One region of the Nocardiopsis sp. LDBS1602 genome, then DNA from elsewhere that is predicted to be linked to it. Evidence: riboswitches for the same ligand, from Rfam matches in the RefSeq annotation. Region 1 holds a riboswitch; the other holds the start of a gene.
The links. Region 1 has a riboswitch for S-adenosylmethionine ahead of U9J66_RS06920 (aminotransferase class V-fold PLP-dependent enzyme). Riboswitches for the same ligand answer to the same signal wherever they lie in the genome.
Positions count from the first base shown of each region.

Region 2: another riboswitch for S-adenosylmethionine. It lies ahead of thrC (threonine synthase); the one in region 1 lies ahead of U9J66_RS06920 (aminotransferase class V-fold PLP-dependent enzyme).

Region 1 covers NZ_JAYLVW010000001.1:1,514,832-1,520,660, reverse strand. Annotated here, with positions in the region: gene U9J66_RS06945 (RelA/SpoT family protein) at 1-274, shown strand, start outside; gene U9J66_RS06940 (nitroreductase/quinone reductase family protein) at 366-833, opposite strand; gene U9J66_RS06935 (acyl-CoA dehydrogenase family protein) at 934-2,127, opposite strand; gene U9J66_RS06930 (CaiB/BaiF CoA transferase family protein) at 2,177-3,460, opposite strand; gene U9J66_RS06925 (DUF3870 domain-containing protein) at 3,464-3,847, opposite strand; SAM riboswitch class IV at 4,063-4,177, shown strand; gene U9J66_RS06920 (aminotransferase class V-fold PLP-dependent enzyme) at 4,242-5,612, shown strand.
Region 2 covers NZ_JAYLVW010000002.1:263,994-269,822, forward strand. Annotated here, with positions in the region: gene U9J66_RS09285 (alpha,alpha-trehalose-phosphate synthase (UDP-forming)) at 1-1,390, opposite strand, end outside; SAM riboswitch class I at 1,691-1,829, shown strand; gene thrC (threonine synthase) at 1,843-3,102, shown strand; gene U9J66_RS09295 (ubiquitin-like small modifier protein 1) at 3,160-3,438, shown strand; gene U9J66_RS09300 (PadR family transcriptional regulator) at 3,619-4,200, shown strand; gene U9J66_RS09305 (ATP-binding cassette domain-containing protein) at 4,425-5,396, shown strand; gene U9J66_RS09310 (ABC transporter permease) at 5,393-5,829, shown strand, end outside.

The DNA.
Region 1 (5,829 bases):
GGTCGACGTCGAGTGGCGGCCCACCGAGGACTCCATGTTCCTGGTGGCCCTGCACGTGGAGGCGCTGGACCGGGCCCGGCTGCTGTCGGACATCACCCGGGTCCTGTCCGACCAGCACGTCAACATCCTGTCGGCCACGGTGCAGACCAGCCGGGACCGGGTGGCGCAGAGCCGTTTCACCTTCGAGATGGCCGACCCCACCCACCTGGGCAGTGTCCTGCGCGCGGTGCGCGGGGTCGACGGCGTCTACGACGTCTTCCGCGTGCGCAACTGATCGCGGACGGGCCGCCCGTGCGGCCCTGCCTCGCACAAGAGAAAGGCCCCGGCCGCCCGAGGGGGTGACCGGGGCCCTTCCCGTGTCCGGTTCAGATCCGGATGGTCGTGGACCGCACGATCCGGAAGACCGGGTGCCGATCGGCCTCGGCCACGAACGCCTCCACCGGGGCCTCCGGCGGGGCGTCGAAGTACGGGGCCACGATCGCGGCGCGGCCGTGGTCCAGATACTCGCGCAGCGCCGGACCGGCCTCCTCGGGGGCCGCCTCCCGCACGCTCACCAGTTCGATCCAACCACCCCGACGCAGGGTCGCGAAACCGTCCTTGCGCAGGTTGCGCACCCAGTTCACCTCGCCGTACGGGGAGACCAGGTACCGGCCGTTCTCGCCGTCCAGCACACTGACCGGAGTGGTCCGCAAGAACCCGGACCTGCGCCCCCGGGTGGTGAGCAGGTGCATCTCCGGCGGGCAGACCCCGTACTTGACGAAGCCGCTGACGACCGCGTCGGCGACACGGCGCAGCCTCGTCGCCTCGAACCGCTTGGTCGGTTCGTTCACCATCTGGGCTACTCCCTCACTCGGCTGTTCCCCATTGTGGTGGGTGACGGCCTCCGATGACACCCGGGAATCGGCGAGATCCGGCACAGGAACGGACGCGTCCTCAGCGGAAGGCGGAGATCCCGGTGACGGCCTGGCCGATGCTCAGCGCGTGGATGTCCTCGGTCCCCTCGTAGGTGGCGACGGTCTCCAGGTTCACCATGTGGCGCATCACCGGGTACTCCAGGGTGATGCCGTTGGCCCCGTGCAGCCCGCGCGAGACGGACGCCACCCGCTGGGCCGCCGCCACGTTGGCGAACTTACCGAAGCTGACGTGGTTGTGGTGGCATTCGCCCCGGTCCTTGAGTCGGCCGATGCGCAGCGCCGTCATGCCGGCGTGGTTGACGTCCACGACCATGTCGGCCAGCTTGCGCTGGGTGAGCTGGAAACCGCCGATGGGGCTTCCGAACTGCTCACGGGTGAGCGAGTACTCGCGGGCCGCCTCGTAGCAGGCGCGGGCGGCGCCGGCCACGCCCCACACGATCCCGTACCGGGCCTCGTTCAGGCAGGACAGCGGGGAACCCAGCCCCTTGGAGGTGGGCAGCACCGCGTCCTCGGGCAGACGCACGCCCTCCAGGACCAGTTCGGAGGTGATGGAGGCGCGCAGGGACAGCTTCTTGTGCACGACGTTGGCGGTGAACCCGGGGGTGTCGGTGGGCACGACGAACCCGCGGATGCCCTCGTCGGTGGCGGCCCACACCACGGCGACGTCGGCGACCGAACCGTTGGTGATCCACATCTTGGTGCCGTCGAGGACCCAGTCGGAGCCGTCCTTACGGGCACGGGTGCGCATCGAGCCCGGGTCGGAGCCCGAGTCGGGCTCGGTCAGACCGAAACAGCCGATCGCGTCGCCGGCGGCCATGCGCGGCAGCCACTCGTTCTTCTGCTCCTCGGAGCCGAACTTGTGGATCGCGGCCATGGCCAGGGAACCCTGCACGGACACGAAGCTGCGCAGACCGGAGTCGACCGCCTCCAGCTCCCGGCAGGCCAGACCGTAGGCGACGGCGCTGGAACCGCCGCAGCCGTAGCCCTCCAGGTGCATGCCGAGGACACCGAGGTCGCCGAAGGCCTTGGCCAGACCACGCGGGTCGGGCAGGGTCCCGGCCTCGAACCAGTCGGCGACGTGCGGCAGGAGCTCGCGGGAGGCGAATCCGCGGACGGCGTCGCGCACGTCGCGTTCGGTGTCGGACAGTTCGGAGTCGACCGCCAGGAAGTCGTACGGGTCCGGGGCGGCGGCCTTGTGTCGGGGGTCGCTCATGGGCGGATGTCCTCTCGTGACTCTGTGCTGTGCGGGGTCGGTACGGGGGTCATTCGGTGGTGTCGGGACGGACGTCGGTGCGCTGGACGGCGCCGCGTTCGACGAGCGCGGCGATGCGCTCCGGTGTCAGCCCCAGCTCGGCGAGGATCTCCTCGGAGTGCTGACCGAGCAGCGGGGGAGCGGCCATCGGTACGGGGGTCCCGGCCATGCGGAACCCGGCGCGCACCTGTTCGAGCGGGCCGGCGGTGGGGTGGTCGACGGTGCGCAGCACGTCGTCGCCCGAGGTGTCGGCGGTGCGCAGGGCGTCCAGGACCCCGCGTACGCGGCCGACGGGGACCCCGGCATCGACCAGGGCCGTCATCCAATGGTCGGCCGGGCGCGATCGCAGAACCTTGGACAGTTCGTCGATCAGGGCGTCACGGTGGGCGACCCGGTCCGGGTTGGTGCCGTAACGGGGATCCTCGGCCAGGTCGGGGCGGTCGATCGCCGCGCACAGGCGCCGGTAGAGGGCGTCGTTCCCGGCGGCCACCACGATCTCCGCGTCGGCGGTCGGGAACACCTGGTAGGGCACGATGGTGGTGTGCGCGTTGCCCACCCTCGCGGGCTCCCGATCGGTGACCAGGGACTGCTGGGCGAGGTTGACCAGGGCGGAGAGGGTGGAGTTGATCAGCGAGACGCTGATCTCCTCGCCCCTGCCGGTCTCCCGGGCCCGCATGAGCGCCCCCAGGATGCCCACGGCGGCGTTGAGGCCGGTGAGCACGTCGGTCAGGGCCACCCCCACCTTGCTCGCGGGGCCCTCGGCCGGGCCGGTGGTCGCCATCAGACCGCTCTCGGCCTGCACGACGATGTCGAAACCCGGTCGACCGGTCGGTTCGTGCTCGGGGCCGAAACCGCTCACCGAGCAGTACACGACCGCGGGGTTGCGTTCGCTGATCCGCTCGTAGCCCAGGCCCAGACGGTCGATCACCCCCGGACGGAAGTTCTGGATGACCACGTCGGAGGAGGCGCACAGCTCCTGCACCGCGGCCAGACCCTCGGGGTCCTTCAGGTCCACGGCCAGGCTGCGCTTGTTCCGGTTGACGGACAGGAAGTAGGCGGCCTCGCCGGGGGAGTGCGCGGCCTCGTGCTCCTCGGTGGGCGCGGCGTAGGGCGGCCCCCAGGAACGGGTGTCGTCTCCTCGCCCGGGCTGTTCGATCTTGACGACCTCGGCGCCCATGTCCGCCAACAACATGGTCGCGTAGGGGCCGGCCAGGACCCGGGACAGATCGGCGATCCGGACCCCCGCCAGGGGCAGGGGCGCGTCGGTCGTGGAGGGTTCGGGACTGGTGGTCAAGGGTCACTCCTCGCCGTCGGGGGCAACGGGAAGCTGGTCGCCGTCCCGCAACTGGTAGTAGGTCTCCAGGCAGCGACGCAGGGCCGTCGTGAGCGCGGCGCCCGACTGGCCCGCGTACCGTGTCTGGACCCGATGGACGATCTCCGCGATGTCCTCGGTCACCGAGGCGCCCTCCACCAGGGCACGGAAGAAGTCCTTGGCCAGGTCGGTGAGCAGGGTGGTGTCCGCGGCGACGATGCGGCCGTCCGCGGAGTCCACCGCGAGCACGACACCGAGCCGCTGGTACTGGGAATGGCTCGCCACCGAGTCGGGAAGACGGGCGTAGCCGGAGATGAGCACAACCCTGGGGTTGCGGAAGAGCTGCTGAATACGGTCGTCGCCGTGCAACGGACACACCTCTCGTCTGCGGGCATGCGAAAACTCCGATGGACTGGAGTCTCGCGCCTGAAGGGCGGCCGGGGGAAACCGGACACCCGCGACGTGAGGGCAGTTCGGGAACAGTATGGCCCAGTGGCTCCTCCCGATGTCAAGCAGGGAGGTGTTCCAGACCACAGGAGAGCGCGGGTGCGCCCTCACCGAACGTTGTGTTACATTTCCGCACAGGTCACGAGTGCCAGCGTCAAGCCCCGGCTTGCTGGCCGGCAACCCTCCTTCCGCGGTGGGGTGCCCCGGGTGAGGACCAGGTCCCGACACGACCGTGTCAGACAAGCGCGGACCCCTGAGGCTGAGCCATGCGGAGCCATGCCCTGTGGGTCCCCCGACCCACAGAAGAGGTGCCCTCATGACCACTGTCATCCCGTTCGACCCCGCCCGTGCCGGCCGTACCGACGGAGTGCCCCACCCGGCCTCCCGCCCGGCCTCCGCCGACCGTTCGATCGTCACCGCGGACGGTGGTGTCCCCCTGATCACCGGCGAGCGCGTCGACTACGCCAACTTCGACTACGCGGCCAGCGCCCCCTGTCTGACCGCCGTCGCCGACGCCCTCTCCGCGGCCCTGCCGTTCTACGCCAGTGTGCACCGGGGCGCGGGTCACCACTCCCAGGTCAGCACCGAGGCCTACGAACGCTCCCGGCGCAGCGTCGCCCGCTTCCTGGGGGCACGCCCGGACACCGACGCCGTGGTCTTCGTCCGCGGCACCACCGACGCCCTCAACCTGCTGGCCCGCTCCGTCCCCGAGGGCTGCACCGTGGTGGTCTTCGAGTCCGAGCACCACGCGAGCCTGCTCCCCTGGGAGCACCCCGCGGCCCGCTCCGGCCGGGTGGTGCGGCTGCCGCTGCCCGAGAGCCCCGAGGCCGCCGTCGAGGCCGCGCGCGAGGCCCTGCGCGCGGCGCCGGAGGGACCCCGACTGCTGTGCGTGACGGCGGCCTCCAACGTCACCGGCGAGATCTGGCCGATCGCCGAGCTGGTGGCGGCCGCCCACGCCGAGGACGCCCGAGTGGTGGTCGACGCCGCCCAGTACGTGCCCCACCTGCCGTTCAGCCTCGCCGAGACCGGCGCCGACTACGTGGCGCTGTCCGGGCACAAGCTCTACGCCCCCTTCGGATCCGGGGTGCTGGCCGGACGTTCCGACTGGCTGAGCGAGGCCACCCCCTACCTGTCCGGCGGCGGCGCCACCCGGCGGGTGAGCGAGCACGACGTCCTCTGGAACGACCTGCCGGCCCGGCACGAGGCGGGCAGCCCCAACGTGCTGGGCGCCGTGGCGCTGGCCGCGGCCTGTGACGCCTTCACCCCCGAGGCCCTGGCCGAGCAGCACATCCGTGAGTCGGTCCTGCTGGAGCGGCTGCGTTCGGGGTTCGCCGAGATCGACGGGGTGCACGAGCTGACCCTGTGGGACGCCGAGCACGAACGGGTCGGCATCGTCTCCTTCGTGGTCGACGGGCTGCCCGCGGGCCTGCTGGCCGCCGCCCTGTCGGCGGAGTACGGCATCGGGGTGCGCGACGGCCTGTTCTGCGCCCACCCGCTCACCGACCACCTGCTCCCCGAGGGGCACGACCAGGCGGTCCGCGCCAGCCTCGGCGTGGGGACCACCGAGGAGCACGTCGACCGTCTGGTCGGCGCGGTGGCCGATCTCGTCGCCCGCGGTCCGCGCTGGGAGTACGTCGACCTCGACGGTCGCCTCGTCCCCGCCCCGGACCCGCGCGCCACGCTCTGAACCCCCTCCGAGACCCGCTCCGTCCGGTCCGGGACGCTCCGACGCGGCCCTCGGGACCTCGGTCCCGCACGAACGCGGGACCGAGGTTCGTGTGAAGAGAGCAGAAGGACACATTTCACCCGGGGGTGTGTCGGGTATCACTTTCGCAGACGGTACTATCTGGCCCTGACGGCAAGGCGCGCACCGTCGGGGACCCGACCGGTCCCCTCGGCTCCGG
Region 2 (5,829 bases), on a different contig from region 1:
GGGCCACCGCCGCCTCGGCCAGACGCTCCCGGCGCTTGCGCCGCTCCTCCTCGGGCATCGTCAACGCGGTGTGCAGCGCCTCGGCGGTGTCCAGCGTGTCGTAGGGGTCGACCAGCAGGGCGGCGTCGCCCAGCTCGTCGGCGGCCCCCGCCTCACGGGAGAGCACCAGGGCGCAGTCGCGTTCGGACAGCACCGGGCCCTCCTTGGCGACCAGGTTCATGCCGTCCCTGATGGGGTTGACCAGCAGCACGTCCGCGAGCTGGAACGAGGCGAGGGACCGGGGGTAGTCGTCGTCGACCTCCAGGATCACCGGGGTCCACTCGGCGGTCGAGAACTCCTCGTTGATCTCCTTGGCGGTCCGCAGTACCGACTCGGTGTAGGCGCGGTACTCGGGCACGTCGCCCCGGCTGGGGTAGGCGAACGCCAGATGGGTGACCCGGCCCCGCCACTCCGGGCGCGCCGTCAGCAGCTCCCGGTAGGCCTCCAGCCCGCGCACGATGTTCTTGGACAGCTCGGTCCGGTCCACACGCACGATGAGCCGGGTGTCCCCGACCAGGTCGAGCAGGGTGCGCCGGCGTTCGGCGACGGCCGGCTCGGCCGCGCTCTCGCGCAGCAGGTCCTCGTCGGCGCCCAGGGCGTGCACGCCCACCTCGATCACCCGGCCGCCGTGCTCCACGGTGCGTCGTTCGAGATCGACGTCGGCGCGCAGGATCTCGGCGCAGCAGCGCAGGAAGGCGTCGGCCCAGCGGGGGCTGAGGAAGCCGAGGTGGTCGGCGCCGAGCATGCCCTCCAGTAGTTCCCGCGCCACCTGTGAGGGCAGCATCCGGAAGTACTCCGGCGGGGCCCAGGGGGTGTGCGAGAAGTGCGCGATGCGCAGGTCGGGGCGGCGGTTGCGCAGGATGTGGGGGACCAGGGCCAGGTGGAGGTCCTGGACGGCCACGCGGGCGTTGACGGCGGCCCCGGCCACCAGCGCGTCGGCGAAGGCCTCGTTGTAGGCGCGGTAGTGCCCCCACTGTTCTCGGAAACGTGAACCGAAGGACGGCTTGTTGGGGGTGTCGTACATCATGTGCTGCACGAACCACAGGGTCGAGTTGGACACGTCGGTGTAGGCGCCGGTGAGCACGTCCGCCGGGATGTCCAACATGTGGACGCTCATCCCGCCCAGGTCGTGAGTACGGTCCAGCCGCGCCCCCGGGGCCTCACCGGCGGCGCGCCGGTCGGAGTCCGAGAGGGCGGCGCAGACCCAGAGGGAATCGATCCCGGTGGCCACCGAGATCATCCCCGAGACCAGGCCGCCGCCTCCCCGTCGGTGTTCCAGGGAGCCGTCGGCCGTGGTGGAGAAGGAGACCGGCCCTCGGTTCGAGGCGATGAGGATCTGTGCCTTGTCCACGTCTTGGTCCTCTCAGGAGCGCGTGCGGATGGTGGGACGGTGGGTCCACGTGGAAGGGCGCCCGGACGAGGGGCGCATCCGTAGGTCTCGCCTGCGGGCCCCGGATCCAAACACGGCCAAGGTCCCTCGGGACGCGGTCGCACCACGGGGAACGCCGGGAACCCGCTCCGACAAGGCCGTCTCAAGTTGTATCGAAATATGAGACGCGAGTGTAATACGGGTCACCCTCGATGGAAAACCGGGCGATACGTCCGTTACAGTGGCGGTGCGTTCTCCGAGGAGAGAGCCACAATTTCATATTGCTCATCCAGAGGGGTGGAGGGACCGGCCCTGCGAAGCCCCGGCAACCATCTCGTCATGTGGACACGCGTTCGTGTCCCGGTCGAGGCAGGTGCCAACTCCGGCCTGGGGTCAAGGTGGCCACCAGGAAAGATGAGGGGAGACGCCTCGCCATGGCGATTGCCGCCACTGAACCCACCGCCGTCCGCGCCTTCGGTCCGGGGACCGCCCTCTCCTGTCGGGAGTGCGGCGAACGCTACGAGCTCTCGCCGATCTTCGCCTGTAGCTTCTGTTTCGGCCCCCTCGAGGTCGCCTACGACTTCGGGAACGTCTCCCGTGAGGAGATCGAGAGCGGCCCCAAGAACATCTGGCGCTACCGCTCCCTCCTGCCGGTCCCCGACAACGTGGCCGAGCTCCCGAACATGAACCCCGGTCTGACCCCCCTGGTCCGCGCCGACCGTCTGGCCGCCGAACTCGGCCTCTCCTCCCTGCACGTCAAGGACGACTCCGGCAACCCCACGCACTCCTTCAAGGACCGCGTGGTCGCGATCGCCGTCGAGGCCGCCCGCACCTTCGGGTTCACCACCCTGTCCTGCTCCTCCACCGGCAACCTCGCCGGAGCGGTCGGCGCCGCCGCCGCCCGGGCCGGCTTCGAGTCCTGCGTGTTCATCCCCGCGGGGCTCGAGGAGGGCAAGGTCGTCATGGCCGCGGTCTACGGCGGCAAGGTCGTCGCGATCGACGGCAACTACGACGACGTCAACCGCTTCTGCTCCGAGCTCATCGGCGACCCGGCCGGCGAGAGCTGGGGCTTCACCAACGTCAACCTGCGGCCCTACTACGCGGAGGGCTCCAAGACGCTGGCCTACGAGATCGCCGAACAGCTCGGCTGGCGGCTGCCCGACCAGATCGTCATCCCGATCGCGTCCGGCTCCCAGCTCACCAAGATCGACAAGGGCTTCCAAGAGCTGATCAAGGTCGGCCTGGTCGAGGACCGCCCCTACAAGGTCTTCGGCGCCCAGGCCACCGGCTGCTCCCCGGTGGCCAAGGCCTGGGAGAGCGGCCACGACGTCATCCAGCCGGTCAAGCCGGACACGATCGCCAAGTCGCTGGCCATCGGCAACCCGGCGGACGGGCCCTACGTCCTCGACATCGCCCAGCGCACCGGCGGCTCCATCGAGCACGTGGGCGACGACGAGATCGTCGACGCCATCAAGCTCCTCGCCCGTACCGAGGGCATCTTCGCCGAGACCGCGGGCGGCGTGACCACCGGCGTCCTGCGCAAGCTGGTCCGTGAGGGGAAGCTCGACACCGAGGCGGAGACCGTCATCGTCAACACCGGCGACGGGCTCAAGACCCTCAACGCGGTCGACGCGGGCGTCACCGCCACCATCAAGCCCTCGCTGAAGGCGTTCACCGAGGCCGGGCTGGCCTGACGGTCACCTCCCCGCCCGCCTTTCGCCACCGCACTCACAGACCAGGAGAACCACCACATGAGCGCCAGCGTTCGCGTCCCCACCATCCTGCGCACCTACACCGGTGACGCCTCCGAGGTCAGCGCCGAGGGCTCCACCCTCGCCGAGATCCTCGACGACCTGGAGGCCAACCACCCGGGCATCCGCGCCCGCATCCTCGACGACAACGGCAAGGTGCGCCGCTTCGTCAACGTCTACGTCGGCGACGAGGACGTCCGTTTCGAGAAGGGCCTGCAGACCGAGGTCAAGGACGGTCAGCAGGTGTCGATCATCCCGGCCGTGGCCGGAGGCTGCTGAGCCCGGGGTTCCACGACCTCGCGCGAGCATGAGGGGCGGACGTCTCGCCGAGACGTCCGCCCCTCGCGTGCGCGCGCCCTCGGGTCCATGAACACGACCGCCGGCCGCGAGGCGGCCCGCCCCGCGCGTGCGCGCGCCCTCGTAACCTGGGTGCGGGATTCTTCAGGGACGAGGGTGGCGATGTCGGCGACGCGGTTGTTGGTGCTCGGTGTGGTGCGGATCCACGGGCAGGCGCACGGCTACCGGGTGGGTCGCGAACTGATGGACTGGGGCGCCGAGGAGTGGGCCAACGTCAAGTGGGGTTCGCTCTACCACGCGCTGCGCAAGCTCTCCGAACAGGGAAGACTCCGTGAGTTCGTGGCGGAGGGGGAGGTCACGGATCGCACCTCCTATGAGATCACCGAGGAGGGGGAGGCGGAGTACGACCGGCTCCTTCGCAGGGCGCTGAGCAGCACCGACGATCACGCGATGCTGTGCGCCGGGATCACCCTGATGACCAGCCTGCCGCGCGCCGACGTGATCGGCCTGCTCCGGGAACGGTTGGAGTGGCTGGAGGGGAACGTCGCGGGGGTGCGCGAGTCGATGGATCCTTCCGAGACGAAGTGGGGGAAGCCCGCCCACGTGCGCGAGCTCTACCGGCTCTGGGAGTACTCGCTCGACTCGGGTGCCGCCTGGACCCGGCGGTTGATCTCCTCGCTGGAGGCGGGGGAGTACGTCATGGCCGACGACAGCCCGAGCGCCTTCGGCCTTCCGCCGGCCTGACCGGGCCCGAGACCTTCCCGGGTCCCCGCCTTCTCGGTGTTCCGACGCCCCGTTCTCCCGGCCGGCGTGCTCGTGACTCTCACGGGCCCGGGCCCTCGTCCCTCCCGGGGTCCGGATCCTTCGAGTTCGCGCTTTTCGGTCCCACCGTTGCTATTAAAACTTGAATAACCACGCCTCGTGGTGCAGTCTGATCCTCGTATTCAAGTTTTAATACGGAGGGATCCATGATCCGCACACGTGAACTGACCCGGCGCTTCCGGGTCGGCAAGGAGACCGTCGAAGCCGTCCGCGGTGTCGATATCGACGTGGCCGCAGGAGAGACCGTCGCGCTCCTCGGCCCCAACGGGGCGGGTAAGTCCACCACCCTGCGCATGCTCACCACCCTCCTCGAACCCACCTTCGGCACGGCCACCGTCGCCGGACGTGACGTACGCGCCGAGCCCTCCGAGGTCCGTCGCCGGATCGGGTTCGTCGGACAGGGGCATGGCGCCGCGGACGACCAGCGTGTCCACGACGAGCTGTACTCCCAGGGCCTTCTCTACGGGCTCGACCGCCGCACCGCCCGGCGTCGGGCCGGCGACCTGCTGGAGACGTTCGACCTCGCTGCCGTCGGCCGGCGCGAGGTCGACACCCTTTCCGGGGGCCAGCGGCGCAGGCTCGACGTCGCCATGGGCCTGGTGCACCGCCCCGGTCTGCTCTTCCTTGACGAGCCCTCCGCGGGACTGGACCCGCACAGCCGGGCCGACCTGTGGGAGCACGTCACGCGGCTGCGGGAGGAGTTCGGGACGACCGTCGTGCTCACCACCCACTACCTGGACGAGGCCGACTCCGCGGCCGAGCGGGTCCTGGTCATCGATCACGGGCGGGTGATCGCCGACGGTTCGCCCGAGGAGCTCAAGGGCCGCGTCTCCGGCGACCTGGTGACCCTCGTCTTCGGCGACGAGGAGCAGTCCCGGAGTGCCGCTCGGGTGGCCGACGGGATCGCGTCGGACGGCGGGGTCGAGGTCCATCGGGGAACCGGGGCCGACCACGAGGTGCGCTTCCGGACGGAGCGCGGCGACGCCGTCCTGCCGGACCTGCTGCGCGCTCTCGACGCCGCCGACCTCGATCTGAGCACCGTCCAGGTGCAGCGTCCCACCCTGGACGACGTGTTCCTGACCCTGACCGGCCGCAGCCTGCGTGAGGAGGGCCGATGACCACCGCCATGACCCCCGAGACCGTCCGCTCCGCCCGACACGGAGGGCTCGCGGGACTGCTCCGCGACACAGGCACCGTGTTCGCCCGACAGATGCGCCCGGTGTGGCACCGGCCGTTCGTCATCGCCTTCGGTATGCTCCAGCCGCTGCTGTACCTGGTGCTGTTCGCGCCGCTGCTCACCGGGCTGTCGGGTGCGGAGGGGGAGAACCCGTGGCAGTGGTTCGTGCCCGGCCTCTTCGTGATGCTGACCCTGTTCACCTCCGGTTTCGCCGGGTTCGGGCTCCTGCCCGAGATGGCCTCGGGCGCGCACGAACGGATGCTGGTCACCCCGGCCGGTCGGGTGGCCCTGCTGCTCGGTCGGGTCCTGCGCGACCTCGTGATCGTGTCGACGCAGATGCTGCTGATCCTGTTCCTGGTGCTGCCGTTCGGTTT